DNA from 3 places in the Enterobacter sp. UPMP701 genome. Region 2 is predicted to be linked to each of the others. Evidence: predicted binding sites of a transcription regulator. Region 2 holds the regulator's gene; each other region holds the start of a gene.
The links. Region 2 encodes Fur, which represses iron uptake genes when iron is present. Its sites were predicted from a motif close to ATAATAATGAGAACNACTATCAA; they were not measured.
Positions count from the first base shown of each region.

Region 1: the regulator Fur is predicted to act here: its motif matches at 6,210-6,232, upstream of feoA (ferrous iron transporter A).
Region 3: the regulator Fur is predicted to act here: its motif matches at 2,094-2,116, upstream of sodA (superoxide dismutase [Mn]).

Region 1 covers NZ_JBSKJN010000010.1:76,760-87,472, reverse strand. Annotated here, with positions in the region: gene gntT (gluconate transporter) at 1-492, opposite strand, end outside; gene nfuA (Fe-S biogenesis protein NfuA) at 800-1,375, opposite strand; gene gntX (DNA utilization protein GntX) at 1,437-2,120, opposite strand; gene bioH (pimeloyl-ACP methyl ester esterase BioH) at 2,157-2,930, shown strand; gene ACWKXT_RS18955 (YdgH/BhsA/McbA-like domain containing protein) at 3,042-3,311, shown strand; gene feoC ([Fe-S]-dependent transcriptional repressor FeoC) at 3,345-3,581, opposite strand; gene feoB (Fe(2+) transporter permease subunit FeoB) at 3,593-5,911, opposite strand; gene feoA (ferrous iron transporter A) at 5,942-6,169, opposite strand; gene ACWKXT_RS18935 (Tex family protein) at 6,473-8,803, opposite strand; gene greB (transcription elongation factor GreB) at 8,890-9,363, opposite strand; gene ompR (osmolarity response regulator transcription factor OmpR) at 9,592-10,311, shown strand; gene envZ (two-component system sensor histidine kinase EnvZ) at 10,308-10,713, shown strand, end outside.
Region 2 covers NZ_JBSKJN010000002.1:149,482-160,194, reverse strand. Annotated here, with positions in the region: gene chiP (chitoporin ChiP) at 400-1,797, shown strand; gene chiQ (ChiQ/YbfN family lipoprotein) at 1,845-2,171, shown strand; gene fur (ferric iron uptake transcriptional regulator) at 2,273-2,719, opposite strand; gene fldA (flavodoxin FldA) at 3,009-3,539, opposite strand; gene ybfE (LexA regulated protein) at 3,695-3,982, opposite strand; gene ybfF (esterase) at 4,111-4,884, opposite strand; gene seqA (replication initiation negative regulator SeqA) at 5,068-5,616, shown strand; gene pgm (phosphoglucomutase (alpha-D-glucose-1,6-bisphosphate-dependent)) at 5,641-7,281, shown strand; gene potE (putrescine-ornithine antiporter) at 7,386-8,699, opposite strand; gene speF (ornithine decarboxylase SpeF) at 8,696-10,713, opposite strand, start outside.
Region 3 covers NZ_JBSKJN010000012.1:56,261-66,973, reverse strand. Annotated here, with positions in the region: gene cpxA (envelope stress sensor histidine kinase CpxA) at 1-558, shown strand, start outside; gene yiiM (6-hydroxyaminopurine reductase) at 659-1,333, opposite strand; gene sodA (superoxide dismutase [Mn]) at 1,400-2,020, opposite strand; gene rhaT (L-rhamnose/proton symporter RhaT) at 2,309-3,343, shown strand; gene rhaR (HTH-type transcriptional activator RhaR) at 3,344-4,192, opposite strand; gene rhaS (HTH-type transcriptional activator RhaS) at 4,266-5,060, opposite strand; gene rhaB (rhamnulokinase) at 5,362-6,831, shown strand; gene rhaA (L-rhamnose isomerase) at 6,828-8,087, shown strand; gene rhaD (rhamnulose-1-phosphate aldolase) at 8,208-9,038, shown strand; partial or broken gene rhaS (rhamnose ABC transporter substrate-binding protein) at 9,121-9,996, shown strand; gene rhaM (L-rhamnose mutarotase) at 10,107-10,421, shown strand; gene ACWKXT_RS20175 (MFS transporter) at 10,409-10,713, opposite strand, start outside.

The DNA of each region.
Region 1 (10,713 bases), on a different contig from region 2:
GGCGATAGCGGTTGGACCCGGGTGCGGCGGCAGGAAGCCGTGGGTCACGGACAGCGCGGCAGCCATTGGCACACCCACGAACAGCAGCGGGATGTTGGCCGCGGCGGCGATGGTGAACACCAGCGGCAGCATCAGCACGAAGCCCACTTCATAGAACAGCGCGAAACCGACGGTAAAACCGGTTAACACCACCGCCCACTGAATATTCTTCTTACCAAATTTTTCGATAAGCGTGGTGGCAATACGCTGTGCGCCCCCGCAGTCCGCCAGCATTTTACCGAGCATGGCGCCGAAGCCCATGATCAGCGCCAGGCTGCCGAGCGTGCCGCCGACACCGGCTTTAATGGAACTGATAACTTTAACCAGCGGCATACCCTGCATCAGACCGACTGCAAGTGCCACCAGAACCAGAGCGATAAACCCGTTCATTTTGAAACGGATCATCAAGAGCAGTAATAACACAACACCGATAGCAACGATGACTAATGGCATGATTTACCTGGCCTTTGAATTGTTATGGGTAACGTCATTGTTTCAACGACAATTTCCGATTGTCCCAACTGGGAACAGAGTGGTTAACGGCACTAATACTGATACCTCGGAAACTATTTAGTTTAGTCGGCTGTTATGAGTGTGCTTAGTGCCCACGAGAATGATACGGGTAACATGTTGTGGTTGAGAATCACCCAGGGAGGCAAAATTTAAATTATGAGACGCAGGTCAACATATAGAGGGAGAAGATAAGGGAAGGGAGGCCCGGTAAGCGCAGTGTCACCGGGCAATACAGACGGGGACTGAATTAGTAGTAAGAGTGCTCGCCGCGCTGGTGCTCGGTCAGATCGCGCACGCCTTTCAGTTCCGGGAATTCGTTCAGCAGCTGCTTCTCGATCCCTTCTTTCAGGGTCACGTCGACCATGGAACAGCCGTTACAGCCGCCGCCGAACTGCAGGATCGCCAGGCCGTCTTCGGTGATTTCCATCAGGGAAACGCGACCGCCGTGGCCCGCCAGCTGTGGGTTGATCTGGGATTGCAGCAGATACTCAACGCGCTCCATCAGCGGCGCATCGTCAGAGACTTTACGCATTTTCGCGTTCGGGGCTTTCAGGGTCAGCTGAGAACCCAACTGGTCGGTGACAAAGTCGATCTCCGCATCTTCAAGATACGGCGCGCTCAGTTCATCGACATACGCGGTGAGCTGTTCAAATTTAAGGGCAGTGTCAGTTGCTTCCACAGCGTCCGGAGGACAATAAGAAACACCACATTCTGCATTCGGAGTGCCTGGATTGATCACAAACACGCGGATCTGCGTCCCTTCTTCCTGATTTGCCAGCAGTTTGGCAAAGTGCGCTTGTGCAGAATCGGAAATACGGATCATAGCTTTGGCCTAATAGTTGACTAAATTACCTGGGTATAATCATACGCCCATTGAAGAAGGGCTACAAGGTACGGCACAGACACCATACCTGAACCGACGCGGCGCCGCTTTGCAAAAGCAGTCGGGAAAGTTCAGCAACGGTACTGCCTGTGGTGACGACGTCATCCACGATGGCGATATGGAGGCCGCTGACCGGCAATTCAAGGCGAAAGGCATTTTTAAGGTTTCTTTTGCGAAGCCGGGCGTTGAGCTGATGCTGGATGGCGGTGGCATGCACGCGGGTAAGTGCGCTGGCATCATAGCGACAGCCCAGCCACCGGGCGAGCGGGCGACAGAGCAGGTCGCTCTGGTTATAGCCGCGCCGCCAGTGCCGGCGTCGGTATAAGGGGACATTCACAACCATATCGATTTTCGGCAGAGCGCGGGTGCGTCGCGCCTGTAAAACCGCCAGCAGTAACAGGCGGGCAAGGGGCGGCGCCAGCGAGCTCTGGCCGGAAAACTTCAGGGCGTGAATAAGCCCGCTCAATGGCGGAACATAATCATCCACGGCAACCAGCGCGCGCCACGGTGGGGATTTTTTCAGGCAGCGGCCGCAGGGCAAATCGGGGTGAGTCCCCGGTAAACCGCATTGTGGGCAGCGGGTGATTGGCCTTTCCAGCGAGCGCGTGCAGACGGAACAGACACCCCACGCGCTGAGGGCAAGCGGCATTTTGCATAGCCAGCACAAGCCAGGCACTGTTAGCATGTGCAACCTCCATGTGAAAAAAGAGAACAGTAACTGATGAAGACGCTGTGGTGGCAGACCGTAGGGACAGGAAATTGCCATCTTGTGCTGCTGCACGGATGGGGCCTGAATGCGGAAGTATGGCATTGCATAAGCGAGGAACTTGCCTCGCACTTTACGTTACATCTGGTTGATCTGCCGGGATATGGCCGCAGCCGCGGCTTTGGCGCGATGTCGCTTGATGAGATGGCCAGGCAGGTTGTGGACGCCGCGCCGCAAAATGCCATCTGGCTGGGCTGGAGTCTGGGCGGGCTGGTGGCAAGCCAGATTGCGCTCTCCTGGCCCGAGCGCGTAAGGGCGCTGGTCACCGTGGCGTCGTCGCCATGCTTTAGTGCGCAAGAGGCGTGGCCCGGCATCAAACCTGAGGTTCTGGCGGGCTTTCAGCAGCAGCTGAGCGACGATTTCCAGCGGACCGTCGAGCGATTCCTCGCCTTGCAGACGATGGGGACCGAAACCGCGCGCCAGGATGCCAGAGCGCTGAAACAGGTGGTACTTTCCCTGCCGATGCCGGACGTTGACGTGCTTAACGGAGGGCTTGAGATCCTGAAAACGGTTGACCTGCGTGAGCCGCTGGCCGGGCTGACCCTGCCGCACCTGCGCATCTATGGCTATCTCGACGGGCTGGTACCGCGCAAAGTGGTTCCATTACTGGATTCCCTCTGGCCGGACAGCGAATCACAGGTCATTGCCAAAGCCGCACATGCGCCGTTTATCTCCCACCCGGTTGAATTTTGTTCAGCGCTCATTGCGTTAAGTCAACGTTTAGACTGATTATTTTCTATCCAGCCTGGAAAAAGTAACACACCGCAACCATACTCCAGATGTCGTTGCGGTTGTTCTGCCTACGATAATCAAAACAACAATCCTATGGAGAGTCAGGCTATGAAACTTGTTACAGGTATTGTCACTTCTCTGGTTATTGGGTCACTGTCATTTGGCGTCTTTGCAGCAAAAGAGCTGGAAAAAGATAAAGTTGCCGGGATGAATCTGACGAAAATTGGTGAGATTTCTACGTCTGACACCACCGCGCCGATGGATGCAAGAAAAGAGCTGTCGAAGAAAGCGGATGAGCTGGGCGGGGCATACTACGTTGTCACCAGCGCAGAAAAACAGACCAAAAACGTGCGCGCTACTGCGGACGTCTATAAGTAATACGATAAAGCCGGGCAGCAATGCCCGGCTTTATTAGCGCAGAGCCCACCATTCCCTGAGGCAGGCCTTTCCTTCCGGGCAACTTTTACAACTGCCGGAGAGGCAACCCTCCGCTTCCTCCTGAATCCGCACGGCTTTACCCATCGCTTCCAGGCGTTCCAGCATGGCATCGATCATCGGCTGCGGCGTATGCAGGCTGAGGCTGAGCTGTTTTGCCTCCATCCGCCCCTGAAGCGCCAGCAAGTCACGAACCTGAATCAACGATGCCATCTGTTTCCCTCTTAGTGACAGTCGCCAGCCGGGCTGTTGCAGCAGGTGGTCGGGGTTTTACGCGTCGCCAGCAGGTTGATATCAACGCGGCTCCGCGCCCGGCGCAGCAGTCCAATCACAATCACATTAAACAGGACGACCGCCAGGATGCTGACCAGGCTGTAGCGCGGGTGCTGGCTGAAGTTAACGGTCTGATAAAACAGCGTCGCCAGCGAGTAAGCGATATTCAGCCCCCACAGAATGGAGAAGCCCATCCAGCCGCGGCTGGATTCACGGGCAATTGCCCCCATCACCGAGATGCACGGAATATACAGCAGCACGAAGATGAGGTAGCTGTAGGCGGCAGAGGCGCTGCCAAATTTCTCGCCCATCACGCCCATGGCCCCGGTCGCCATTTCGCCGTCGCCTTTGCTGGCCTCAATCGGGTTAGCCAGCACGCTCAGGCTGAAGGTGTCTTTCAGGCTCTGCCAGGTTTCCTCTACGGCACCCAGCAGTTCGTCACCGAGGTGAAACTCCGCCGGGTTAAATTCCTGCTCCTGAATGTTCTCTGCGGTGTAAAGCGTGTTCAGCGTCCCGACGACCACCTCTTTTGCCATCGCACCGGTGAACAGGCCCACGGTCGCCTGCCAGTTATCCTCCTGTACGCCAATCGGTTTGAAGACCGGCGTGATGACGCGACTGACGGAGGCGAGGGCGGAGTCATTGATGTTGTCTGCCGCCTGACCGCTGAGGGTGAAGCTGTTCAGCGCGCTCAGGAAGATACTGACGATGACAATCACCTTACCGGCGCGCAGCACAAAGCCTTTCAGGCGCTGCCAGGTCTGGATCGCCAGGCTTTTCAGATGCGGAACGTGATAGACCGGCAGCTCCATCACGAACGGTGACGCTTCACCGCGCATGATGGTGTGCTTGAGCATCAGGCCGGTCAGGATCGCCATCACGATGCCCAGCACGTACAGCGAGAAGACCGCCAGTGCGCCCTGCTGGCCAAAGAAGGCAGCTGCAAAGACGGCAAAGATTGCCAGACGGGCACCGCAGGACATAAACGGCGCCATCATGATGGTCATCAGACGTTCACGCGGTGCATCCAGGGTGCGTGCGCCCATTACCGACGGCACGTTACAGCCGAAGCCGACGATCAGCGGGACGAAGGATTTACCCGGCAGGCCCAGCGCCTGCATCAGACGGTCCATCACGAAGGCGGCGCGCGCCATGTAGCCGGAGTCTTCCAGGAACGAGAGGAACAGATACATCATGCCGATCTGCGGCACCAGCGGCAGGACGGTGTTGATACCGCCGCCAATCCCCTGTGCAAGGAAGATGGTCAGCCATTCCGGGAAGTGCAGGGTGTAACCCACCCACTGAATACCGTGTACGAAGACCGCGACGGAACCGGCGTCAAAAATGGGCTGCAGCGCGCCGCCGATGTTAATCGCGAGCAGGAACATCACGTACATCACCAGCAGGAAGATCGGCAAACCGAGGAAGCGGTTAAGTACAATCTTATCCACCGCCGCCGTAAAGCGGCTGGGTTCTGCGGTAAGCGCGTTACTGACCACGTCGCAAATCGAGGCGATGGCCTGGTAGCGCGCATCGGCGATGTGCAGGGCGGGGTCGTCCAGTTCATCGCTCAGGCGTGCGAGCGCGACGTCAAGTTTATCTGCTGCGTCACCTGCATAGGCGCGGCTGTAGATATCCCCTTCCAGCATCTGCAGGCCGAGCCACAGACGCTGTTTTGCTGGCATGCTGCTGTCCATTTCCTGCGCCAGCAGATCGGCTTCGCGCAGCAGGGGCTGGGCGTAGTGCACCAGCTCAACGTCGCGGTTTCCCGCGTGACGGTCAATCGCCAGCTTCAGGGCGTCGATACCGCGAGCGCGCGTTGAGACCAGCGGAACCACCGGACAGCCCAGGCGCGCGGAGAGCGCATCGACGTCGATGCGCAGCTTTTGTTTCTCCGCAATGTCGAGCATGTTGAGCGCCACGATACAGGGGATCCCCAGCTCCAGCAGCTGCAGCGTCAGGTATAAGTTTCGCTCAAGATTGGAGGCGTCAACCACGTTAATCAGCAGATCCGCGTCGCCACCCAGTATGTAGTGACAGGCGATCTGCTCATCGAGCGAGGTCTGTGACGAAATGGTGGTTAAGGAGTAGGTGCCGGGAAGGTCAACCAGGGTGACCTGATTGTCCGTTGTCGTGAACTGGCCTTCTTTACGTTCAACCGTCACGCCCGCCCAGTTGCCGACGCGCTGGCGAGCGCCGGTTAACTGATTAAATAACGTTGTCTTGCCGGAATTAGGATTGCCAATTAAGCCAATAGTTAACTTTTTCATTTTTTTAGACTCACTGAAACCGCTGGCTTGTTATCGGGATAAGGCTTCGACTTCTATTAATGCGAGGTCTTTTTTACGCAGAACCAGATTGACGCGTCGGGTTTCGATATGAACAGGATCGCCTAACGGCGCCACGCGCACGACCTGGAATGACGAGCCCGGCAGCATGCCCAGCGACAGCAGCTTTTGCCGATAGGCCGGGCTAATTTCACGGGTAAAACCGGTAATTTTCCATGCACTGTCTGGAGTGAATTGCATAATGCCTGATTCCACGAAAGGTTAAATAATCTACACTGCGATGATAATGAGAATAGTTTTTATCAGCAATAATAAAAATGTGACCGGATGTTGTTAATCGTATTAATTTGCGGTCAGATTGACCTTGCTCAATATTTACGGAAATACCCGGGAAGGAATAAAAAGCGTATTTGTTAATGGAGTGATAAATAGCGGTTTAAATATGGATATGCAATCGGTTTCATATTTTACGATATAATTTTTCCCCTCACCCCGACCCTCTCCCCTTTGGGGAGAGGGTTAGGGTGAGGGGCATTTACAGCATTAGCGTTTCTTACCCATCGCCGCTGCCAGCGCGTCCATCATCGCGCTGTTGCCTGCTGGCTGTGCGTCACGTCCGCGTGGCTTCGCGGCTTTCGCTGCCGGACGTTGCTGTTCACGGCCTCCGCCATTACCGCCACGGCGCGCGTTGGTGTCGCCCGGCTGCTCGTCCAGACGCATGGTCAGAGCAATACGCTTGCGCTGCAGATCCACTTCCAGCACTTTCACCTTCACGATGTCGCCCGCTTTGACCACGGTGTGCGGGTCTTCAACGAACTTGTCGGCAAGGGATGAGATATGCACCAGACCGTCCTGGTGCACGCCGATATCGACAAACGCGCCAAAGTTGGTGACGTTGGTCACTGCACCTTCCAGCACCATTCCCGGCAGGAGATCGTTCATGGTCTCAATGCCGTCAGCAAAGGTCGCGGTTTTAAACTCTGGACGCGGATCGCGGCCCGGTTTTTCCAGCTCTTTGATGATATCGGTGACGGTTGGCACGCCAAATTTGTCGTCGGTGAAATCCACCGCTTTCAGGTTGCGCAGCGCGCTGCTGTCGCCCATCAGATCTTTCAGCGCCTGCTGGGTGGCGGCCAAAATGCGCTCTACAACCGGGTACGCTTCCGGGTGAACGGTGGAAGCATCCAGCGGGTTATCGCCGTGGTTAATGCGCAGGAAGCCCGCACACTGCTCAAACGCTTTTGGCCCCAGGCGGCTCACTTTAAGCAGCTGCTGACGGTTCTGGAACTGTCCGTTCTCATCACGCCAGGCCACGATATTCTGCGCCATCATGCGGGTTAAGCCCGCCACGCGGGTCAGCAGAGGAACGGAAGCGGTGTTCAGGTCCACGCCGACGGCGTTTACGCAGTCTTCCACGACCGCGTCCAACTTGCGCGCCAGCTGAGTCTGGCTCACGTCGTGCTGATACTGGCCCACGCCGATGGATTTCGGATCGATCTTCACCAGCTCCGCCAGCGGATCCTGCAGGCGGCGAGCGATGGAGACCGCACCGCGCAGGGAAACGTCCAGGTCCGGGAACTCCTGCGCCGCCAGTTCAGAGGCGGAGTAGACCGATGCGCCCGCTTCACTGACGATCACTTTCTGTGCCGTCACTTTCGGGAACTGCTTCTGCACGTCGAGGTAGAAACGCTCGGTTTCACGTGAGGCCGTACCGTTGCCGATGGCAACCAGCTCCACGTTGTACTTCTCGCATAGCGCCGCTACCACGACGGCCGCTTTCGCTGCCTGCCCGGTATGCGGGTAAATGGTGTCAGTGGCGACCAGCTTACCGGTGCCGTCAACGACAGCGACCTTCACGCCGGTACGCAGGCCCGGATCGAGACCCATGGTTGCGCGCAGGCCCGCAGGGGCGGCCATCAGCAGATCGTGCAGGTTACGGGCGAAGACGTTAATTGCTTCATCTTCGGCGCGCTCGCGCACGGTGCCCATCAGCTCGGTTTCAAGGTGCATCAGCACCTTGATGCGCCAGGTCCAGCTCACCACGCCTTTGCGCCAGCTGTCCGCCGGAGCGTTGTTCAGGCGCAGGCCGAGATGGTCAATAATGATCTGCTCGCAGTGGCTCTCTTTCGGCGGCTCGTCAAACTGCGGGTCGGCGTTCAGGGAGAGCTGCAGCACGCCTTCGTTGCGGCCGCGGAACATCGCCAGCGCGCGGTGTGAAGGCGTGGTTGAAATCGGTTCGTGGTGATCGAAGTAGTCGCGGAACTTCGCGCCTTCTTCCTCTTTACCCGCGACGACGGTAGAGACGATGTGCGCATTCTTCCACAGATAATCACGCACTTTGGCGAGCAGGGCGGCGTCTTCCGCGAAGCGCTCCATCAGGATGTAGCGCGCGCCGTCCAGAGCGGCCTTGGTATCAGCGACGCCTTTGTCGGCATCGATAAATTTCGCCGCTTCGGTTTCCGGGTCGTGCGAAGGCTCGTTCCACAGCAGGTCGGCCAGTGGCTCAAGGCCCGCCTCAATCGCAATCTGCCCGCGCGTGCGGCGCTTCGGCTTGTACGGCAGATAGAGATCTTCGAGTTCGGTTTTGCTCAGGGTGCCGTTAATGGCGCTTTCCAGCTTGCTGGTCAGCTTGCCCTGTTCGCCGATGGATTTCAGGATCGCCTGACGTCGGTCTTCCAGCTCGCGCAGATAGCCCAGACGGGTCTCCAGGTTACGCAGCTGCGTGTCATCCAGACCGCCGGTGACTTCCTTACGATAGCGTGCAATAAACGGCACGGTGTTCCCTTCATCAAGCAGGCGAACGGCAGCTTCTACCTGTTCGGCTCTGGCCTGAAGTTCACCCGCAATAATGCGGCAGAGCGAATCTTTCATCATGGCTTTATCATCTTGTGGGTCAAAAATCAGGGGATAGTTATACGGGCTGACACGGCAAAATGCCAGCCGGGGAGGGCGCTCTCGGACTATTTTACGTAGTCGATCTCATTGACGTACCAGCTGGCTTCACCGGCGGGGGTCTGAACGACGGCCAGGTCACCCACTTCCTTTTTCAGCAGCGCGCGCGCCATCGGGGAGTCGATGGAGATGTAATCCTTACGACCAAAAATTTCATCATAGCCGACGATGCGAAAACGCAGGGTGTCACCGTTGTCGTTTTCTATCTCCACCCACGCGCCGAAGAACACTTTGCCCTCCTGCTGCGGGGAGTAATCGACAATTTTGAGATTTTCGAGGCATTTGGTCAGATAGCGTACCCGACGATCGATCTCACGCAGTCGCTTTTTGTTGTACTGATAGTCCGCATTTTCGCTGCGATCCCCCAGGCTTGCTGCCCAGGTCACTTTTTTGGTTACCTCAGGACGCTCTTCGCGCCACAGGTAATCCATCTCTTTTTTAAGCTTTTCGTACCCTTCGCGGGTGATCAGGGGCGTTTTCATCGTGAAGCCTTTGCTGCCGGTTTTCTGTCTTGCGCACAATACGTACCACACAGTGTAACAGACAGGATTAATAATGATTTATGTGATGAAATGAGCAGATAAGCTGCTGTTAAATATGCTTTGTAACAATTTCGACTAGAATTTATACCAGAATTCGCTGGTCGAATACGTGCACTTTTTTAGAATACGCTGTTACAAAGACTATCCGAACCTTTGGGAGTACACACAATGCAAGAGAACTACAAAATTCTGGTCGTGGATGACGACATGCGCCTGCGCGCGCTGCTTGAGCGTTATCTGACCGAGCAGGGCTTCCAGGTTCGTAGCGTCGCGAACGCTGAGCAGATGGATCGTCTGCTGACCCGTGAATCTTTCCATCTGATGGTCCTTGACCTGATGCTGCCTGGCGAAGACGGGCTTTCCATCTGCCGACGTCTGCGCAGCCAGAGCAACCCGATGCCAATCATCATGGTGACGGCGAAGGGTGAAGAGGTTGACCGTATCGTGGGCCTCGAAATCGGCGCGGACGACTACATTCCAAAACCGTTTAACCCGCGTGAGCTGCTGGCGCGTATTCGCGCCGTGCTGCGCCGTCAGGCGAACGAGCTGCCGGGTGCGCCGTCCCAGGAAGAAGCCGTCATTGCCTTCGGCAGGTTCAAGCTGAACCTTGGCACCCGTGAGATGTTCCGTGAAGATGAGCCAATGCCGCTCACGAGTGGCGAGTTCGCGGTACTGAAAGCGCTGGTCAGCCACCCGCGCGAGCCACTTTCCCGCGACAAGCTGATGAACCTGGCGCGCGGACGCGAATATTCCGCAATGGAACGTTCCATCGACGTGCAGATCTCCCGCCTGCGCCGCATGGTGGAAGAAGATCCAGCGCATCCTCGCTATATTCAGACCGTGTGGGGTCTGGGCTACGTGTTCGTCCCGGACGGTTCTAAAGCATGAGGCGAATGCGCTTCTCGCCGCGAAGCTCGTTTGCCCGCACCCTGTTACTGATCGTCACCCTGCTGTTCGTCAGCCTGGTGACGACCTACCTGGTGGTGTTGAACTTTGCGATCCTGCCGAGCCTACAGCAGTTTAATAAGGTCCTGGCCTACGAAGTGCGTATGCTGATGACCGATAAGCTGCAGTTGGAGGACGGCACGCAGCTGGTTGTTCCCCCGGCGTTCCGCCGTGAAATCTACCGTGAGCTGGGCATTTCGCTCTACTCCAACGAAGCGGCGGAAGACGCGGGCCTGCGCTGGGCGCAGCACTATGAATTCCTGAGCCAGCAGATGGCGCAGCAATTGGGCGGCCCAACGGAAGTGCGCGTTGAGGTCAACAAAAGCTCGCCCGTCGTCTGGCTGA
Region 2 (10,713 bases):
TTTTATTGTATGATCATATCGTTATAGCGGAGCTAAAATAGGGCTGGCTGATATTTCAGGTCAATGCGGTGCTACTTATTTTTCTAAAAAAAAGTTTGTATATTTTCACCAGAAAGGAATAAGTAGAAATTAGCGAAATTTAACGGCTTTATCCTCCAGAAATTAACGGCTTGCCCCGTCAAACCTCGCCTCGCGCTAAATGTTACAAACCACTACCAATTATGTGCACTTCGTCATAATCCTGACTTTTGCCCACTAAAAAGCATTGATAATTCGCGTCGCGAAAAATAACCTAAAGACGGTAGTTAATTCGAGGGTATTTATAACTACCCCTGACCATTTGGTCTTTTCTGTTTTTCGCCGTTTAAGGCGTTTTAATTCGTCAAAGAGGAATAATCTATGCGTACGTTCAGTGGCAAACGTAGTGCGCTGGCGCTGGCTATCGCCGGTGTGACAGCAATGTCGGGCCTGGTGGTTGCGCCAGAGGCGAAAGCGGCAGGTTTCATCGAAGATTCTACCCTTACGGGCGGTATTTATTACTGGCAGCGTGAGCGTGACCGTAAAGACGTCACTGAAGATAAATACAAAACTAACCTTTCTCATTCCACCTGGAACGCCAACCTGGATTTCCAGTCAGGCTATGCCGCCGATATGTTCGGTCTGGATATTGCCGCGTTTACCGCAATTGAAATGGCTGAAAACGGCGATAGCGGTCACCCGAACGAAATTGCGTTCTCCTCCAGCAATAAAGCTTACGATGAAGACTGGTCCGGGGATAAAAGCGGTATCAGTCTTTATAAGGCCGCAGCGAAATTTAAATACGGCCCGGTCTGGGCGCGTGGGGGCTATATTCAGCCAACCGGCCAGACGCTGTTAGCACCGCACTGGAGTTTTATGCCGGGCACCTATCAGGGTGCGGAAGCGGGGGCTAACTTTGACTATGGCGATGCGGGTGCGTTGAGCTTCTCCTATATGTGGACCAACGAGTACAAAGCGCCGTGGCACATTGAGATGGACAAGTTTTACCAGAACGATAAGAAAACCAAAGTCGATTACCTCCACTCGCTCGGCGCGAAGTACGACTTTAAAAACGACCTGGTACTGGAGGCCGCATTTGGTCAGGCAGAAGGCTATATCGATCAGTATTTTGCGAAAGCCAGCTACAAATTTGATATCGCCGGCAGCCCGCTGAGCACCAGCTACCAGTTCTACGGTACGCGCGATAAGGTCAGCGATGGTAGTGTAAATGACATTTATAACGGCACCGCGTGGCTGCAGGCGTTGACCTTCGGCTACAAGGTTGGTCAGGTTGATTTACGCCTGGAAGGAACGTGGGTGAAGGCGGAAGGGCAGCAGGGCTACTTCCTGCAACGTATGACCCCAACCTATGCCTCGTCCAACGGCCGTCTTGATATCTGGTGGGATAACCGCTCTGACTTCAACGCCGACGGCGAAAAAGCGGTCTTCTTCGGCGCAATGTATGACCTGAAAAACTGGAATCTTCCAGGCTGGGCAGTGGGTGCTTCTTACGCTTACGCCTGGGACGCAAAACCTGCCGATATGGCTACGCCGGATGCGTACTACGATCCAAACTATCGCCTGAAAGAGTCCTCTTACAGTCTGGATGCTATCTACACCCTGCAGGAAGGCCGTGCGAAAGGCACGATGTTCAAACTGCACTTCACGCAGTATGACAACCACTCCGATATCCCGAGCTACGCGGGCGGTTACGGCAACATCTTCCAGGATGAACGTGACGTGAAATTCATGGTTATCGCCCCATTCACTATCTTCTGATGAACGCACCGGCGGAGTAACTCCCGCCGGTATGGAGAGTGCACATGATGAAAAAAATCGTAATCGTCGCGCTGTTGGCATCAGGGCTGGTGGCGTGCGCGCAAACTCAGGCGCCAAAAGAGGACTCCCGTCTGAAGGAGGCGTATAGCGCCTGTATTAATAGTGCGGAAGGATCGCCGGAGAAAATTGAAGCCTGTCAGAGCGTGCTGAATGTGCTGAAGAAAGAGAAAGCGCATGAGCAGTTTGCAACACAGGAGAATATACGCGTGATGGATTACCAGGCCTGTATCCAGGCGCGTAAAACCGGTAACGATCAGGAAGTCGCGAAGCGTTGCGATAAGATCTGGAATGAGATACGCAATAACAATAAATAAGTGATTTCATGCCCGGTGGCGCTGCGCCACCGGGCTTTTTATTGCCCAAAAAAGGCAAAAAAAAGCCAACCTTTCGGCTGGCTCAGAGTATGAACGCTAACTTATTTTGCGTCGTGCGCGTGTTCATTTTCGCGGCAATCACCTTCAGCGCAGTGACCGTAAAGGTACAGGCTGTGGTTGGTCAGGCGGATGCCATGACGAGCTGCGATTTCACGCTGACGCGCTTCGATAGAATCGTCGCTGAATTCAATGACCTTGCCGCAATCGAGGCAGATCAGGTGATCGTGGTGCTGCTGCTGGGTCAGTTCGAAAACAGATTTACCGCCTTCGAAATTATGACGGGTAACAATGCCCGCGTCATCAAACTGGTTCAGCACGCGATAAACGGTGGCCAGCCCAATCTCTTCACCCATGTCGATAAGACGTTTATAGAGGTCTTCCGCACTGACATGGTGATTGTCTGGACCCTGAAGCACTTCAAGGATTTTTAACCGAGGAAGCGTTACTTTCAGGCCAGCCTTCTTTAATGCGGTATTGTTGTCAGTCATGCGGAATCTGTCCTGTTGCTAAACGATTCACTTCTGTAGGAAGTGACAGAAAATGCACCTGGGATAATGCGTCTCATTATAGAACTGCCATGGTTAAATGAAAACTGCAAGTCTCAGGCAAAGTATGCTTATAAAAATGGGGTATCACCAACAAACTTGCTCAATGGAAACCACATTTTACCAGGGAGACATTGTACAGGTCTGGACGAAAAAGTTAAAAGTTTGTAGCAATTAATTTAATCGGTTTTACCTGGAAAACGGGCGCAACCGGAGTTGCGCCGCAAGGAAATCAGGCGTTAAGGATGTCGTCCAGGTTCAGTTCTTCTCTAACCTGCTTAACCCATTTTTCAACACGCTCTGCAGTCAGTTCTGGCTGACGGTCTTCATCGATGGCCAGGCCAACGAAGTGGTCGTCATCTGCCAGACCTTTAGAGGCTTCAAAGTGGTAACTCGCCGTTGGCCAGTGGCCGACAATCGCCGCACCGCGTGGCTCAATGATGTCGCGGATGGTACCCAGCGCGTCACAGAAGTACTCGGCGTAATCTTCCTGATCGCCACAACCGAACAGGGCAACCAGCTTGCCGTTGAAGTCCACCTCTTCCAGCGTTGGGAAGAAATCATCCCAGTCGCACTGGGCTTCACCGTAGTACCAGGTAGGAATACCCAGCAGCAGGATGTCATAGCCCTCGAGATCTTCTTTGCTGCTCTTGGCGATGTCATGCACATCAGCAACGTCTTTACCGAGCTGTTTCTGAATAGTTTTTGCGATATTTTCGGTATTGCCGGTATCACTGCCGAAGAAAATGCCGATGATTGCCATGAGTAAAATAACCTCTTGAAACTTAATGGTATGGTGGCGCAAATTGTCCACGGATAAGGGCAATAATAGCAGAACAGGCAACCCTGCGGAAACCGCTATCGCGCAGGACTGCACTCTGTGCTACATGAAAAGGGCGATAAAGGGGATTTTCAGACTTATGCCTGGTTGCGCAACGTCTCTAGCTGGGCGATCAACATCTCTTCAATGAGCTCGCTGCGGCTGATATTACGCGCCTCCGCCAGTTCATTAAGCGCATCGACCGCATCGGCGTTGAGCTTCAGTTCGACACGCTTAAGCCCACGATTTTTATCGCGTTTAAGCTGATTGCGTTTATTAATACGCAGCTGTTCATCGCGCGAAAGCGGATTCGTTTTCGGTCGTCCCGGTCGACGCTCATTCGCGAACAGATCTAGTGTCGTACGGTCCGTTTGTTCTTTGGCCATGATTCTGAGACTTCGGGGGAAACACGCCGCCCTGCTAATGCCCGGGCGATAAGCGCGCCATCATACATCACCAAAAACGGCACGCCAACGACTGGAAGCCCGCAGTCTTCCAGTCGCTCTCTTTTTAATCAATTTGCAGTATCAGCGAGATAGCGGCGGATGGCGCGCAGTACGGCGTCCGGTTTTTCGGCGTGAACCCAATGCCCGGCCCCGGCAATCACGTGGGCGCGCGCCTGCGGGAACTGTGCCAGCAGCACGTCGCGGTACGCATCGGTGACGTAAGGCGAGTTGCCGCCGCGGATAAAGAGGGTAGGGTGCGGCCAGGCGGGGACGGTTTCCCAGCCCACGATATTATTGTACTGGTCCCACAGCACCGGCACGTTAAAACGCCATTGGCCGTCAACGAACGATTTCAGCAGAAACTGCACCACGCCTTCTTCATCAAGATGCTCGCGCATAACGGCCGCGGCCTGCTGACGCGTTGAAACGCCAGCTTCAGTCACCGCATTGATCGCCGCGAAAATTTCATCGTGACGGCGAACGTCGTAATTGACGGGCGCAACATCAATGACCACCAGCCCGGAAATTCGCTCAGGGGCCAGCGCAGTGAGCGCCATCACCGCTTTGCCGCCCATTGAATGCCCGATAAGCGTCGCTTTCTGGATATTATTCGCATCGAGGGTGTCCCGCAGATCCTGCGCCATGGCTGCGTAGGTCATCTCCTCCGAGCGGCCTGAAAGCCCGTGATTGCGCATATCTACCTGGAGAATATCGTGATCGGAAACCAGGTCGCGGGCCAGCACGCCCAGATTATCCAGGCTGCCAAACAGCCCGTGAACCAGCACGATGGGGGAATTATTGCTCGGCGATTGTGCAGTTTGCGCTCGGGTATTCAATTTCATGGCAAAGTTCTTTTTTTACGTATGTCAGGTTAGGGTATCATGTTGACCATTCTGCCGCCCGGCTGCAAGGTTCCAGTTTAATCTGACTTTTGCCGCCAACCTGGTTTGACGCTATCCGCTGTTGGGATTTGACCTTATAATCCCAATGACTTGTATTCAGATAAGATATCGCACTGGATTAAGATGAAAACAATCGAAGTTGATGACGAACTCTATCAGTATATTGCCAGCCAGACTCGGCATATCGGGGAGAGCGCGTCCGACATTTTACGGCGCATGCTTAAAATTTCCGCCGCTTCACAGCCTGCCACCCCAGCTTCCAAAGATGTCGTGTCTCAGCCGAGCGTTGTTGCACAAGTCAAACCTGCCGTGACGCCGGTTAAAGATAAAGTGCGCGCGATGCGCGAGCTGCTGCTCTCCGATGAATACGCGGAGCAGAAAAAGGCGGTTAACCGTTTTATGCTGGTGCTGTCTACACTTTACTCCCTGGATAACAAAGCGTTTGCTGAAGCGACCGAGTCGCTGCACGGCCGTACCCGCGTCTATTTCGCCGGTGACGAGCAGACGCTGCTGCAAAATGGCAATCAAACCAAACCTAAACATGTCCCTGGCACTCCGTACTGGGTGATCACCAATACCAATACGGGCCGCAAGTGCAGCATGATTGAACACATCATGCAGTCCATGCAGTTCCCGGCGGAATTGATTGAAAAGGTTTGCGGTACAATTTAACCCTTGCATCAGAAGGACCCGGTAATGGCAAATCACAGCCGTGCAGGCCAACCTGCACAACAAAGCGATTTGATTAACGTCGCTCAGCTGACCGCGCAGTATTACGTGCTGAAACCGGTCGTGGGCAACGCAGAACACGCAGTGAAGTTTGGTACATCTGGCCACCGCGGTAGCGCGGCGCGCCACAGCTTTAACGAACCGCACATTCTGGCCATTGCTCAGGCCATTGCGGAAGAGCGCGCTAAAAACGGCGTTACCGGTCCGTGCTACGTGGGTAAAGATACCCATGCGCTGTCTGAACCAGCGTTTATTTCCGTGCTGGAAGTGCTGGCGGCGAACGGAGTGGACGTGATTGTTCAGGAGAACAATGGTTTTACTCCAACGCCTGCGGTTTCAAACGCTATCCTCGTGCACAATAAAAAAGGCGGCGCGCTGGCGGACGGGATCGTTATTACCCCATCCCACAACCCGCCAGAAGACGGCGGCATCAAGTACAACCCGCCTAACGGTGGTCCGGCAGATACCAACGTCACCAAAGTAGTGGAAGATCGTGCAAACGCGCTGCTGGCCGACGGCCTGAAGGGCGTAAAACGTATTTCTCTTGATGAGGCGATGGCCTCCGGCCACGTGAAAGAGCAGGATCTGGTTCAGCCGTTCGTCGAAGGGCTGGCGGATATCGTCGATATGGCGGCTATCCAGAAAGCCGGTCTGAAGCTGGGCGTGGATCCGCTGGGTGGTTCCGGTATCGAATACTGGAAACGCATTGCCGAGCACTACAAGCTGGATCTGACCATCGTGAACGATCACGTCGATCAGACCTTCCGCTTTATGCACCTGGACAAAGACGGCGCGATCCGTATGGACTGCTCCTCCGAGTGCGCGATGGCGGGCCTGCTGGCGCTGCGCGACAAGTTCGACCTGGCGTTTGCCAACGACCCGGACTACGACCGTCACGGTATCGTCACCCCGGCAGGGCTGATGAACCCGAACCACTATCTGGCTGTCGCTATCAACTACCTGTTCCAGCACCGTCCGCAGTGGGGCAAAGAGGTGGCTGTCGGTAAAACGCTGGTCTCTTCCGCCATGATTGACCGTGTGGTCGACGCGCTGGGCCGCAAGCTGGTGGAAGTGCCGGTGGGCTTTAAGTGGTTTGTTGACGGTCTGCACGACGGCAGCTTCGGCTTCGGCGGTGAAGAGAGCGCAGGGGCATCCTTCCTGCGCTTCGACGGCACCCCATGGTCAACCGATAAAGACGGCATCATCATGTGCCTGCTGGCGGCGGAAATCACCGCGGTCACCGGTAAGAACCCGCAGGAACACTACAATGAGCTGGCGGCACGCTTTGGTGCGCCAAGCTATAACCGCATTCAGGCTGGCGCGACCTCTGCACAGAAAGCTGCCCTGTCCAAACTCTCCCCTGAGATGGTCAGCGCAAGCACCCTGGCAGGCGATCCGATCACCGCGCGTCTGACGGCGGCACCGGGTAACGGTGCGTCTATCGGTGGTTTGAAAGTGATGACCGAAAACGGCTGGTTCGCCGCGCGTCCATCCGGTACGGAAGATGCGTACAAAATCTATTGTGAAAGCTTCCTCGGCGCTGAGCACCGTCAGCAGATTGAGAAAGAAGCGGTAGAGATTGTCAGCGAAGTGCTGAAAAACGCATAAGTGATGTTCGGGGGCGGGATGATGCCCTCACCCCGGCCCTCTCCCACAGGGAGAGGGAGAAAACACTAAAAACGGCAACCCCTGGGTTGCCGTTTTGCTTTTACCTAACTATGTTTGTTCTTCAATTCAAATCTCGGCGACACCAGGCCGTACAGCGTCCAGCCCATAAAGGTCACCATCGCGCCGTAGAGCATCGCTTCCTGACCGGATGAGTAGAGCGCATAGAAGCTGTAAATCGCCCCAATCAACGCCACAATATTCGCCGCACGCGCTTTGCGAGGATCCACCTTCGCCACTTTCTGAATAATCACCAGCGCCGCCATCGACAGAATGTACGGAATGATGTTCGTCACCACCGCCAGGTTAACCAGCACGTTAAACTGGCTGTTCAGCGACGGGCTAATGGTCATCAGCGACAATCCGCTCTGGAAAATCACAATCGCCAGCATACCCTGCACCGGCGCATCCGCTTTGGTCACGCGGGAGAAAATTTTCGGGAAGTAGCCTTCGTCAGCCGAAGATTTAAACACCTGCGCAATGGTGAACTGCCAGCCGAGCAGCGAGCCGCAGCAGGACATGACCATCAGCCCCATGATCACTTTCCCGACTTCCGGCGTAAACATCTGCGCGAAGGCCAGCCCGAACGGTGCCGTGGAGTTAGCCAGATCCATATTCGGTACGATGCCCGCAATCACGTTGGTCGAGACGATATAGATCACCGCGGCGCCCAGCGTGCCGCCGAGGACCGCAATCGGGACGTTCTTTTCCGGATTCTCTACCACTTCCGCGTTCGCGCAGGCGGATTCCAGACCGAGGAAGGCCCACAGCGTCATGGCGATAGACGAGCCCACTGCGGTAAAGAACGGCACGTGGTGCGGGTTCCAGGAGTTGGCGTACAGCGTCGGGCTAAACCAGAACCAGCCGATAACGCACAGTCCAACAACCGGGATAATCACGCCCCAGACGGTGATGCTGCTGAGCTGTCCGGTGATGCGCGCACCGCCGAAATTCGCCACGGTGCAGATCCACAGCACGCCGATGGTCGCCAGCCCAATTTGTACCGGGCTGAGCGTCGCGCCAAACAGCTCCGTACCGTAACCGACGGCGGAAATGGCAATCGCCACGTTAGCGATCAGCAGCGACACGCCGTAGGTATAGTTCGCCATAAAGTTGCCCGACTTGCCAAAGGCATACTCGGCATAGCCGCCCATCCCGCCTGACTTACGGCTGAACATCCCGCACTTGGCAAACGCCCACGCCAGCGCCATCGAGCCGACAGCCGTCACCAGCCAGGAGATGATAGAGATGGTCCCCACCTCGGCAAGCTTGGTGGGCAACATGATTATTCCTGATCCCATCATGTTGACCATGGTGAGGATGGTCAGTTGCACCACGCCCATCTTATTGGACTTGCTCATAATTTTTCTCCTTTCAGCAGCGATGGCTGAGCGGCAGGTTGTTTAATGACGTAGCAACGCACCTGTTTGCGACCGTCACACTCCTCGACGTACACGCCCTGCAGCTCCGGCGCGAAGCCTGGCAGAAGGTTGATCCCTTCTTCCAGTGCGGCAAAGTAGCGCAGCACGGAACCGCCCCAGACTTCACCCGGCACAACGCACAGCACCCCCGGTGGGTAAGGAAGCGCGCCTTCAGCGGCAATGCGGCCTTCCGCATCGCGCAGGGAGACCAGCTCAACCTCTCCGCGCAGATAGGCATAGTTCGCCTCTTGCGGGTTCATCATCACGCGCGGGAAGTGAGACTTGCGGAACATCTCTTTCTGTAGCTGTTTCACGTTGTGGCGGGCGTACAGGTCATGCATCTCCTGACAGATCTGGCGCAGGGTGTAACCGGCGTAACGCTCCGGATGCTGTTTGTAGAGGGAGGGCAGGACGTCTTTCAGCAGCACATTACTCTCAAGCAGTTTTTCGAAGCGCACCAGCTGGGCGACCAGCTGCTGCAGTTTGCCCATATCCTCCGCAGGGGTGAGCAGGAACAGGATCGAGTTGAGGTCGCATTTTTCCGGCACGATGCCGTTTTCACGCAGGAAGTTGGCGAGGATAGTGGCGGGCACGCCGAAGTCGTCATATTCGCCGGTGCGCGCGTTAATGCCCGGCGTGGTCAGCAGCAGCTTGCACGGGTCGATAAAATACTGGTGCTCAGCGTAACCTTCAAAAGCGTGCCAGCGTTCACCCGGTACGAAATGGAAGAAGCGCAGATCGGTCGCAATCTCTGCCGTGTCCCAGCTTTCCCACGGGCGGCCATCCACCGTCTCCGGCACGAACGGACGAATAAATCGGCAGTTCTCCAGGATCAGCTTGCGCGCCTCAATGCCCGTCACCACGCAGTCCATCCACATGTTGCGACCGCTCTGACCTTCGTGCATACGGGCGTTAATGTCCAGCGCAGCGAACAGCGGATAGAACGGGCTGGTGGAGGCGTGCATCATAAAGGCATTGTTGAGCCGCTTATGCGGGACATAGCGCGGCTGGCCTTTGATATGGCTGTCTTTCTTGTGAATTTGTGAGGTCTGCGAGAAACCGGCCTGCTGTTTATGCACGGACTGGGTGACCAGGATCCCCGGATCGTTCTCGTTCAGCTCCAGCAGCAGCGGCGAGCAGTCGGCCATCATCGGGATGAACTGCTCGTAACCGACCCACGCAGAGTCAAACAGGATGTAATCACAGAGATGGCCAATCTTGTCCACCACCTGACGGGCGTTATAGATGGTGCCGTCGTAGGTACCCAGCTGGATCACCGCCAGACGGAACGGACGCGCATCGCGTGCACGGCCAGGCGCCACTTCGGCCACAAGTTCACGCAGGTAGCTCTCCTCAAAGCAGTGTGCGTCAATGCCGCCGATAAAGCCGTACGGGTTGCGCGCGGTTTCCAGATAGACCGGCGTTGCACCAGCCTGGAGGAGGGCACCGTGATGGTTAGATTTGTGGTTGTTACGATCGAACAGCACCAGGTCGCCCGGGGTGAGCAGGGCGTTAAGCACCACTTTGTTGGATGACGAGGTGCCGTTCAGCACGAAGTAGGTCTTATCGGCGTTAAACACTTTTGCCGCATGCTGCTGGGCGATGCACGGCGCGCCTTCGTGGATCAGCAGATCCCCCATCGCCACGTCGGCGTTGCACAGGTCGGAGCGGAACAACGTCTCGCCAAAGAAATCGACAAACTGATTACCGGCAGGATGACGGCGGAAGAACTGGCCGCCCTGGTGCCCCGGGCAGTCGAAGGCGCTATTGCCCTGCTTCACGTAGTCGACAAGGGCGCGGAAAAACGGCGGGCGCAGCTGGGTTTCATACTTCTGCGCGGCCGCTTCCAGCTGGCGCCCATAAAAGTCGTTGCTGGTGTCTGAATGTTCAAATACGCCATGAATGCGCGATAAATAGTCTGCCGGGATGAACTCTTCTTTGTGCGTCGCGACAA
Region 3 (10,713 bases), on a different contig from region 2:
GAGCTGGAGCGTATTGAAACGGAAGCGCATCGCCTGGACAGCATGATTAACGACCTGCTGGTGATGTCGCGCAATCAGCAGAAAAATGCGCTGGTGAGCGAAACGGTGAAAGCCAATCACCTGTGGCACGAGGTGCTGGACAACGCGGCGTTCGAAGCGGAACAGATGGGAAAATCCTTTACCGTCAACTTCCCGCCGGGCCCGTGGCCGCTCTACGGTAACCCCAACACACTGGAAAGCGCGCTGGAGAATATCGTGCGTAACGCCCTGCGCTATTCGCACACGAAGATTGAAGTGGCGTTTTCGGTGGATAAAGACGGGATTACGGTCATTGTCGATGACGACGGTCCTGGCGTCAGCCCGGAAGACCGCGAGCAGATTTTCCGTCCGTTCTACCGTACCGATGAGGCTCGTGACCGTGAATCTGGTGGTACGGGGCTGGGTCTGGCAATTGTTGAAACCGCCATGCAGCAGCACCGCGGCTGGGTGAAAGCCGACGACAGCCCGCTGGGCGGGTTGCGGTTAACGCTGTGGCTACCGCTGTATAAGCGTTCGTAATCCCCTCACCCCGGCCCTCTCCCCAAAGGGGCGAGGGTGAAAAGACCGCACCGAGCCGTCCCCTCTCCCCTATGGGGAGAGGGTTAGGGTGAGGGGGCAGTTATTTCCCCCACAATCGCCGAGAATTATCCTCGATCTTGCCGCTTACGCGCCGCTTCTGCATCGTTCTTGTCCAACTGGTAGACAACCCCGCCGCCGACAGCAAGCGATGATACTGTTCATCGTCAAAAGGCATATGCCAGGCAATTGCGCAGGCCTCGTACACCGACACCTCACTCAGGCGCGACGCGAGCTCAAGCGGTGCATCCGCTGACACCTGCCCTGCCAGCACCACGCGGTACAGCCAGCCGGTTTTACCCGCTTTTTGCAGCTGGGCCGAGATATCCTGAATTCCGAAGTGGTAGTTAAGCTTAAAGCACGGCGAGCGCGGCTGCGTCACCTGAATCAGGGCGTCGCCCCAGCGGTAGATATCACCTATAAACACGTTCTTTTCGGTGAGCCCTTCGGTGGAGAGATTCTCGCCAAACGCGGGGGCGACGAAGAGATCCGCCTGCTCGGGGAATTCGGCTTTCCAGTACTGGTAGTGCTCGCGAGGATAGTGGCACAGCGCGCGCTCCGGCCCGCCGTGGATTTTCTTTTCGGCCTGCTCGTCACCCGCCAGCCCGAGGTCGGTTAACGTCAGCTCCCCGTCGACCTGAATTTTGGCGATGGCGCTCGGGCGGCTGCCGTCGTATTCCCTTACCTTGCCTGTAAATACATTCACCGGATAATGCATCTCTACTCCTTCAGATACAAAAAAAGCGAGTCATCAGACTCGCTTCTCACAGGCGTCAATGCAACCTTATTTTTTAGCGGCGAAACGCGCTGCTGCTTCGTCCCAGTTCACCACATCCCAGAAGGCTTTGATGTAGTCAGGGCGACGGTTCTGGAACTTCAGGTAGTAAGCGTGTTCCCACACGTCCAGACCCAGGATTGGGAAGCCGGATGCGCCAGAGATAGCTTCACCCATCAGCGGGGAGTCCTGGTTAGCGGTAGAAACCACCGCCAGTTTGTCGCCTTTCAGAACCAGCCACGCCCAGCCAGAGCCGAAACGGGTTGCAGCGGCTTTCTCGAATTCCGCTTTGAAGTTGTCAACGGAACCGAAATCGCGCTCGATAGCCGCTTTCAGGTCGCCCTGCAGGGTGGTACCGGTTTTCAGGCCTTTCCAGAACAGGCTGTGGTTAGCGTGACCGCCAGCGTTGTTACGCAGCACGGTTTTCTTGTCTGCCGGCAGCTGGTCCAGCTTGGTGATCAGCTCTTCCACAGGCAGATTAGCGAACTCTGGCAGGCTTTCCAGCGCAGCATTCGCGTTGTTCACGTAGGTCTGGTGGTGTTTAGTGTGATGGATTTCCATCGTCTGCTTGTCGAAATGCGGTTCCAGTGCGTCGTAGGCATACGGCAGGGATGGCAGTGTATAACTCATAATCCTCTCCATTATTGTCGGGCGGCACAGCTGTTAATGCCGCGTAAGCAGTTGGTTCATTATAGTTAATTAAATGATATTGAAAATGATTATCAATGCCGTAGTTTTTATAAGGTTATTCGGTTTTTGAGAAATAAAGGAATTGTGAGTCTGCTCACGCGCTTAACGTGCTGATTGCCATTCAAAACAAAAGTGCGGCAATCGTCTGAAGGTTCCTGAACCGCCTAATTTTTACACTCATCAAGTCGGGGGGAAGCCTCCGGCTATAAAAACGATGAGGACGTAAAAATGAATCATGCGATTACGATGGGTATCTTCTGGCATTTAATAGGCGCAGCCAGTGCAGCCTGTTTCTATGCCCCGTTCAAAAAGGTGAAAGGCTGGTCGTGGGAAACCATGTGGTCCGTTGGCGGTACCGTGTCCTGGCTGATTTTGCCGTGGACAATCAGCGCCATGCTGCTACCCGATTTCTGGGGCTACTTCTCCTCCTTCAACGCCTCCACCCTGCTGCCGGTATTCCTGTTCGGCGCGATGTGGGGCATCGGTAATATCAACTACGGCCTCACCATGCGCTACCTCGGCATGTCGATGGGCATCGGCATCGCGATTGGCATTACGCTGATCGTCGGCACGCTGATGACGCCCATCCTCAACGGCAACTTCGACGTACTGATCAACACCCAGGGCGGGCGAATGACGCTGCTGGGCGTGCTGGTGGCAGTAATCGGCGTGGGGATCGTCACCCGCGCAGGCCAGCTAAAAGAACGCAAGATGGGCATCAGGGCCGAAGAGTTCAATCTGAAGAAAGGGCTGCTGCTGGCGGTGATGTGCGGCGTCTTCTCGGCGGGCATGTCGTTCGCCATGAACGCCGCCAAACCGATGCACGACGCCGCTGCGGCGCTGGGCGTCGATCCGCTGTACGTTGCCCTGCCAAGCTACGTGGTGATCATGGGCGGTGGCGCGCTGATAAACCTCGGTTTCTGCTTCATTCGTCTGGCAAAAGTAAAGAAGCTGTCGGTAAAAGCCGATTTCTCGCTGGCAAAACCGCTGATCGTCACCAACGTCCTGCTCTCCGCGCTCGGCGGCCTGATGTGGTATCTGCAATTCTTCTTCTACGCCTGGGGTCACGCCAGCATTCCGCCGCAGTATGACTATATGAGCTGGATGCTGCACATGAGTTTCTACGTGCTGTGCGGTGGGCTGGTTGGGCTGGTGCTGAAGGAGTGGAACAACGCCGGGCGTCGTCCGATTGGCGTGCTGAGCCTGGGCTGCGTGGTGATTATCATTGCGGCCAATATCGTCGGCCTCGGCATGGCGAATTGATTACGCTGCTTTTCGACTGCGATGACGCCACTGAACCGGCGTCATCCCCACCTCGCGGTTAAACACCACCGAAAAGTAGTTACTGTCCTCAAAGCCGCAGCGCATCGCCACTTCACTCACCATCAGCTCCGTATGCTGTAACAGATACTGGGCGTGGCAGATGCGCAGCTGACGCAGATAATGGTTGACCGTCATCCCCGTCTGGGTGCGGAATTGCTGGCGCAGCGCGCGCTCGCTGCACTGCTCCTGCTCGCAGAATTTTTCCAGCACGAAACTCTTGTTCAGGCTACCCGCAAGCCGGGTGATGAGCTTATCCAGCAGCGCTTCCTGCGTGGTGGCGGAGGGATTATCCGTGGCGTAACGATGACGTTTGAGGGTCATCACCAGCTGGGCGAAAAGCAGCTCCGACATCTGGTTTGCCACCGGATCGCTCTTCTGGCTCTCCTGCTCCAGCTGGGAAATGGTCTGGCGCACCTGAGCCATACCGTTGCTGCTTAAGCGCCAGTGCGGTTCGCCTCTGGTATCAGGAAAGCCCGGGATGTTGCCCGCCCAGTCGACATTCAGTTTGAGCCTGTCAGGGCAGTAGATGACGTTCTGCAACACCAGATCGTTAACCGAGGCGTAAGAGTGCTTGTCTTCAGCGCGAATGTAAAACAGGTCTCCACGCGTGATGCGGTAGGGTCGGTCGTTGAGGACGTGCAGGCCGTTGCCACGCCACACCAGCACCAGCTCGCAGAACTCATGGGTGTGCTCGGCAAAGACATTTTGCGGATAACGGTCGGCCACCGCAACGGCCTGACTTGCGGAGGCAAAAAAATCATCTTTGCGAAGAATGAGTTGAGCAGCCACACCACAACCTCTACGGCGAATAACCGGACATTATTAGCGTTTTTGCGGCCTGAAAACGGTGACTACTCTCGCGTTACTGAAGCAACGCGTCCTTACCCTGACGAATATCGCGCGGCGACCAGCTAAACTCACGGCGAAAAAGCGTCGAAAAGTGGTTACTGTCGCCGAATCCGCAGCGATAGGCGATATCGGTGACGCTTTCGTCGGTATGACGTAAAAGGTGACGCGCTTTGATCAGGCGCAGACGGTTGAGGTAGCGCTGCGGCGTCAGCCCGGTATGCTGCTTGAGCTGACGATGCAGCGTGCGCAGCGAGAGCGAAAAGTCATCTGCCAGCGTTTCCCAGCAGACATCTTCGGCAAAATGATCTTCCAGCCCTTCCACCAGGCTGCTGCGCCGCAGCAGTACCAGCAGTTGCATAAACAGCAGCTCGCGGGTGGCGATGGCGTGCGTCTCCTGCCCGTCCTCGCTCTGCTCCATCTGGCTCACCAGCTGCCGCACCTGCTGCAACGTGGACTGATTCACCCGCCAGTGCGACGGGTAGTGGCCGTCCTTCTCCTGCGGCAACAGCTGATTCAGCCCGGAAAGAAACTGGAACCCATCCGGAGAACGATAGAGCACATTGGTCAGGCACAGGTTGTCGGTATGTTCATACAGATGCCTGTCGTGGTCGCGCACGAAGCACACCGTACCGCCGCTGATGGTATACGGCTGACCGTTAAACACGTGGATGCCCGTTCCGTGCTCAACAATCACAATCTCATGAAAATCATGATGATGTTCCGGGAACGCAGCCTGAGGAAGCCGTGGCTCAATCGCGACGGGAGATGCCCCCGAAGGGAAAAAATCGACGCTGTGCAGTACGGTCATAACGGCCCCCACCAATGAGAAAAGTTCTCAAAATAGTAATTAAGGCTTTCCTCGCTCACCTTAAATTTTTGACAGCAAACCGCGCAAAAGCTGCCGTTTTTTCAAGAAACGAGCGGAAAGATCGGGAAATGCGGTCAGCGTCACACTGCCTGCAAACCCCGCCATTACTGGAAACTGTGAACTCCCTCACGTTCATCTTTGCTTTCTTGCCAGCGCGAGATTTGGGCTGTCAGTGGCGAGAAGGTGGCTATTTCTTCCCTTTCTTACACTCCTCGCTAATGACTTAAGAAAGGACCCGACCATGACTTTTCGCCATTGTGTGGCTGTCGATTTAGGCGCATCCAGCGGCCGTGTAATGCTCGCCACCTGGGACTGTGACCTGCACACCCTTACGCTTCGCGAAATGCACCGTTTCGCCAATTGTCTGCAAAAACAGGACGGTTTTGTTACCTGGGATATCGATGCGCTGGAGGCGGAGATCCGCACCGGACTTCATAACGTCTGCAAGGACGGTATTCGCATCGACAGTATCGGCATTGATACCTGGGGTGTGGATTACGTGCTGCTGGACAGTCACGGCGAACGCGTCGGCCTGCCCGTTTCCTACCGCGACAGCCGTACCGCTGGGCTGATGGCGCACGCCATCGCGCAGCTTGGCAAGGAGAACATCTATGGTCGCAGCGGCATCCAGTTTCTGCCGTTTAACACGCTGTACCAGCTGCGCGCGCTGGTGGAGCAACAGCCAGAGCTGGTCGAAAAGGTGGCGCATGCACTGCTAATCCCGGACTACTTAAGCTACCGTCTGACCGGCAACATGAACTGGGAATACACCAACGCCACCACCACCCAACTGGTGAACATCAACACCGATAACTGGGACGAAAACCTGCTGGCGTGGACGGGCGCATCGCCGTCCTGGTTCGGCACGCCAACGCACCCCGGAAATGTGATCGGTCAGTGGATTTGCCCGCAGGGGAATGAAATCCCCGTCGTTGCCGTCGCCAGCCACGATACCGCCAGCGCGGTCATTGCCTCGCCGCTCGCCGGCAAAGACGCGGCGTACCTTTCTTCCGGCACCTGGTCGCTGATGGGCTTTGAGAGCAAAACGCCGTACACCAGCGATGCCGCGATGGCGGCGAACATCACTAACGAAGGTGGCGCCGAAGGGCGCTACCGGGTGCTGAAGAACATCATGGGCCTGTGGCTGCTCCAGCGGGTGCTGAAAGAGCAGAACATCACCGACCTGCCCGCGCTTATCGCGGAAACCGAAACGCTGAAGGCCTGCACCTTCCTGATTAACCCGAACGACGACCGCTTTATCAACCCGGCGCACATGAGCGCTGAAATCCAGGCCGCCTGTTTTGAAGCGGGGCAGCCGGTACCTTCCCGCCCCGCCGAGCTGGCGCGCTGCATTTTTGACAGTCTCGCCCTGCTCTATGCCGACATCCTGAGCGAGCTGGCTGACCTTCGCGGCAAACCGTTCACGCAGCTGCATATCGTGGGCGGCGGCTGCCAGAACCAGCTGCTGAACCAGCTCTGCGCGGATGCCTGCGGCATTACCGTGGTGGCAGGTCCGGTTGAAGCCTCCACGCTCGGCAATATCGGCATTCAGCTGATGACCCTGGACGAACTTTCAAACGTTGACGATTTCCGGTCGGTGGTGACGGCGAATCACAGCCTGACCACCTTCACCCCCCATCCCTGCCATGAAATTGCCCGCTATCGGGCGCAGTTTCAGCAAAAACGACTGACTAAGGAGCTTTGCGCATGACCACTCAACTTGAACAAGCCTGGGGCCTGGCTAAACAGCGTTTCGCCGCCGTCGGCGTGGATGTCGAAAAGGCGCTGCGCCAGCTCGACCGTCTGCCCGTCTCCATGCACTGCTGGCAGGGTGATGACGTCGCCGGTTTCGAGAATCCGGGCGGTTCCCTGACGGGTGGCATTCAGGCCACGGGTAACTACCCGGGCAAAGCGCGCAACGCTACCGAACTGCGTGCGGATCTGGAGCTGGCGCTGAGCCTGATCCCCGGGCCAAAACGCCTGAATCTGCACGCCATTTATCTGGAGTCCGACGAGCCGGTCGCGCGTAACGAAATCAAACCGGAGCACTTTAAGCACTGGGTGGCGTGGGCGAAAGCCAACCGGCTGGGTCTCGATTTTAACCCGTCCTGCTTCTCGCACCCGCTGAGCGCGGACGGGTTTACCCTTGCGCACGCCAACGACGAAATCCGCCAGTTCTGGATCGACCATGTCAAAGCCAGCCGCCGCGTCTCGGCGTATTTCGGCGAGCAGCTTGGCACGCCGTCGGTGATGAATATCTGGGTCCCGGACGGCATGAAGGACATCACCGTAGACCGACTGGCCCCGCGTCAGCGCCTGCTGTCCGCGCTGGATGAAGCCATCAGCGAGAAGCTGGATCCGGCGCACCACATCGACGCCGTGGAGAGCAAGCTGTTCGGCATTGGCGCCGAGAGCTACACCGTCGGCTCGAACGAGTTCTACATGGGGTACGCCACCAGCCGCCAGACCGCGCTGTGCCTGGATGCCGGTCACTTCCATCCGACCGAGGTGATCTCCGACAAAATCTCCGCTGCCATGCTCTACGTGCCGCGCCTGCTGCTGCACGTCAGCCGCCCGGTGCGCTGGGACAGCGACCACGTGGTGCTGCTGGATGATGAAACCCAGGCGATTGCGAGCGAAATCATCCGCCACGACCTCTTTGACCGCGTCCACATCGGCCTCGACTTCTTCGATGCTTCCATCAACCGCATCGCGGCGTGGGTAATCGGCACCCGCAACATGAAAAAAGCCCTGCTGCGCGCCCTGCTGGAGCCTGTCGGCGCGCTGAAACAGCTGGAGGCTAACGGCGACTACACCGCGCGTCTGGCGCTGCTGGAAGAGCAGAAATCCCTGCCGTGGCAGGCGGTGTGGGAGATGTACTGCCAGCGTAGCGACGCGCCGGCAGGCAGCCAGTGGCTGGACAACGTGCGGGCGTATGAGAAAGACGTGTTGAGTCAGCGCGGGTAACTGGCCCCTCACCCCTGCCCTCTCCCCAAAGGGGAGAGGGAGCAAACCATCCCTTCTCCCCTTTGGGGAGAGGGTTAGGATGAGGGGAAACTCTCACCACGATAACTGGAAAAGAAAACTATGCAGACCATCACCACCTCCTGGTTCGTCCAGGGCATGATCAAAGCCACCTCTGACGCCTGGCTGAAGGGCTGGGACGAGCGCAACGGCGGCAACCTGACGCTGCGCCTGGACGATGCGGATATCGAACCGTTCGCCGCAGATTTCCACCAGAAGCCGCGCTATATCGCCCTGAGTCAGCCGATGCCGCTACTCGCCAACACGCCGTTTATCGTCACCGGCTCCGGGAAGTTTTTCCGCAACGTCCAGCTCGACCCGCAGGCCAACCTCGGCGTGGTAAAAGTGGACAGCGACGGCGCAGGCTACCACATTCTGTGGGGACTCACGGATGAAGCGGTCCCCACCTCTGAACTGCCGGCGCACTTCCTCTCCCACTGCGAACGCATCAAGGCGACTAATGGCAAGGACCGCGTGATCATGCACTGCCACGCCACCAACCTGATCGCCCTGACCTACGTGCTGGAAAACAATTCTGATTTCTTCACCCGCAAACTGTGGGAAGGCAGCACCGAGTGTCTGGTGGTGTTCCCGGACGGCGTCGGCATTCTGCCGTGGATGGTGCCGGGTACCGACGAAATCGGCCAGGCAACCGCCGTGGATATGCAAAAGCACTCTCTGGTGCTGTGGCCGTTCCACGGCGTGTTTGGCAGCGGCCCGACGCTGGATGAAACCTTTGGCCTGATCGACACCGCCGAGAAATCCGCGGAGGTGCTGGTGAAGGTCTATTCCATGGGCGGCATGAAGCAGACCATCACCCGGGAAGAGCTGATCGCCCTGGGCAAACGCTTTGGCGTCACCCCGATGCAGTCTGCGTTAGATCTGTACAAATAACAACATCGCGCCCCGCTCACCGAGACGGGGCGAAAACCACCTGCAATCCCTACAACTAACTCAAGTCAGTGGAGTAAAAGCAATGAAAATAAAGACAAGCTTGATCCTCACCGTTGCCGCTCTGGCGTTGTCCGGTTCCGCTTTAGCTGAAGTGAAAATCGCCCTGGTGGCGAAGTCCTTAGGGAATGGATTCTTCGAAGCAGCGAACGTCGGCGCGCAGGAGGCGGCCAAAGAGTTAGGCGATGTAAAAGTGATTTATACCGGCCCGACCACCACCACGGCAGAAGCGCAGATCGAGGTGCTGAACGGACTGATCGCCCAGGGCGTGGATGCGATCGCGATTTCCGCGAACGATCCGGACGCCGTCGTGCCGGTGCTGAAAAAAGCGATGCAGCGCGGCATCAAGGTGGTGTCGTGGGATTCTGGCGTAGCGAAAGCCGGGCGTCAGATCCACCTGAACCCGTCCAATAACGCCCTGATTGGCGAAACCAACGTCAAGCTCGCCGCCGACGCGATGAAGGCGCTGAACGTCGAGAAAGGCGACGTTGCCGTGCTGAGCGCCACGCCAACATCAACAAACCAGAACACCTGGATTGCGGAGATGAAAAAGGTGCTGCCGAAGTACCCGTCCGTCAATCTGGTGACCGTGGCCTACGGCGACGATCTCTCTGATAAAAGCTACCGCGAGGCGGTCGGCCTGCTGAAAACCTACCCTGATTTGAAAGTGATCGTTTCACCGTCGTCCGTGGGCATTGTCGCTGCGGCGCAGGCGGTGAAAGACCAGGGCAAGATCGGCAAAGTGTACGTCACCGGGTTAGGCCTGCCGTCTGAAATGGCGGGCGCGGTAAAATCCGGCGCGAGCAAAAGCTTTGCCATCTGGAACCCCATTGATTTGGGCTATGCGGCAACCTACCTGGCGGATGACCTTGTGAAAGGCACCGCCACGAAGGGCGAGGCCAGAGCGGACATCGAAGGCTGGCTGGATAAAGCCCTCGCCGACCCGTGCGCGCCGTGCAACCCGCGCACCGCCAGCCGCGATGAGGTCCGCGAGCTGTACCTGGAGGCACTATGATCCGCAAAGCCTTTGTGATGCAGGTAAACCCGGACGCGCACGAGGAGTACGCGCGCCGCCACAACCCTATCTGGCCCGAGCTGGAAGCGGTGCTGAAAGCCCACGGCGCGCACCACTACGCCATCTATCTCGACAAAGCCCGCAACCTGCTGTTTGCCACCGTGGAGATTGAATCGGAGGAGCGCTGGAACGCGGTAGCGAATACCGACGTCTGCCAGCGCTGGTGGAAGCATATGGGTGACGTTATGCCGTCTAACCCGGATAACAGCCCGGTGAGTGCGGAGCTGGAAGAGGTGTTTTACCTGGACTGATGTGTTAACGCTGCTGCCCCCGAGGCGGCAGCAATCTCCCGCCTGCCACTCAGCGTAAACGCCGACACCACCGTAATCGCCAGCACGAAGCAGCCCAGCATCAGGTACGTCTCCTGGAAGCCGATCCGGTCATACATATTCCCGGCAAAGGCGGAGAGAAAAATCGCCGCCGACTGTTTGGCAAACTGGAAGCCAATCAGGTAGATGGTGGCCGAAAGCCGCGTATCAAATACACCGGTGATGTACTTGAATGCGCCCACCAGCAGGAACGGGACCTCCAGCGCGTGCAGCA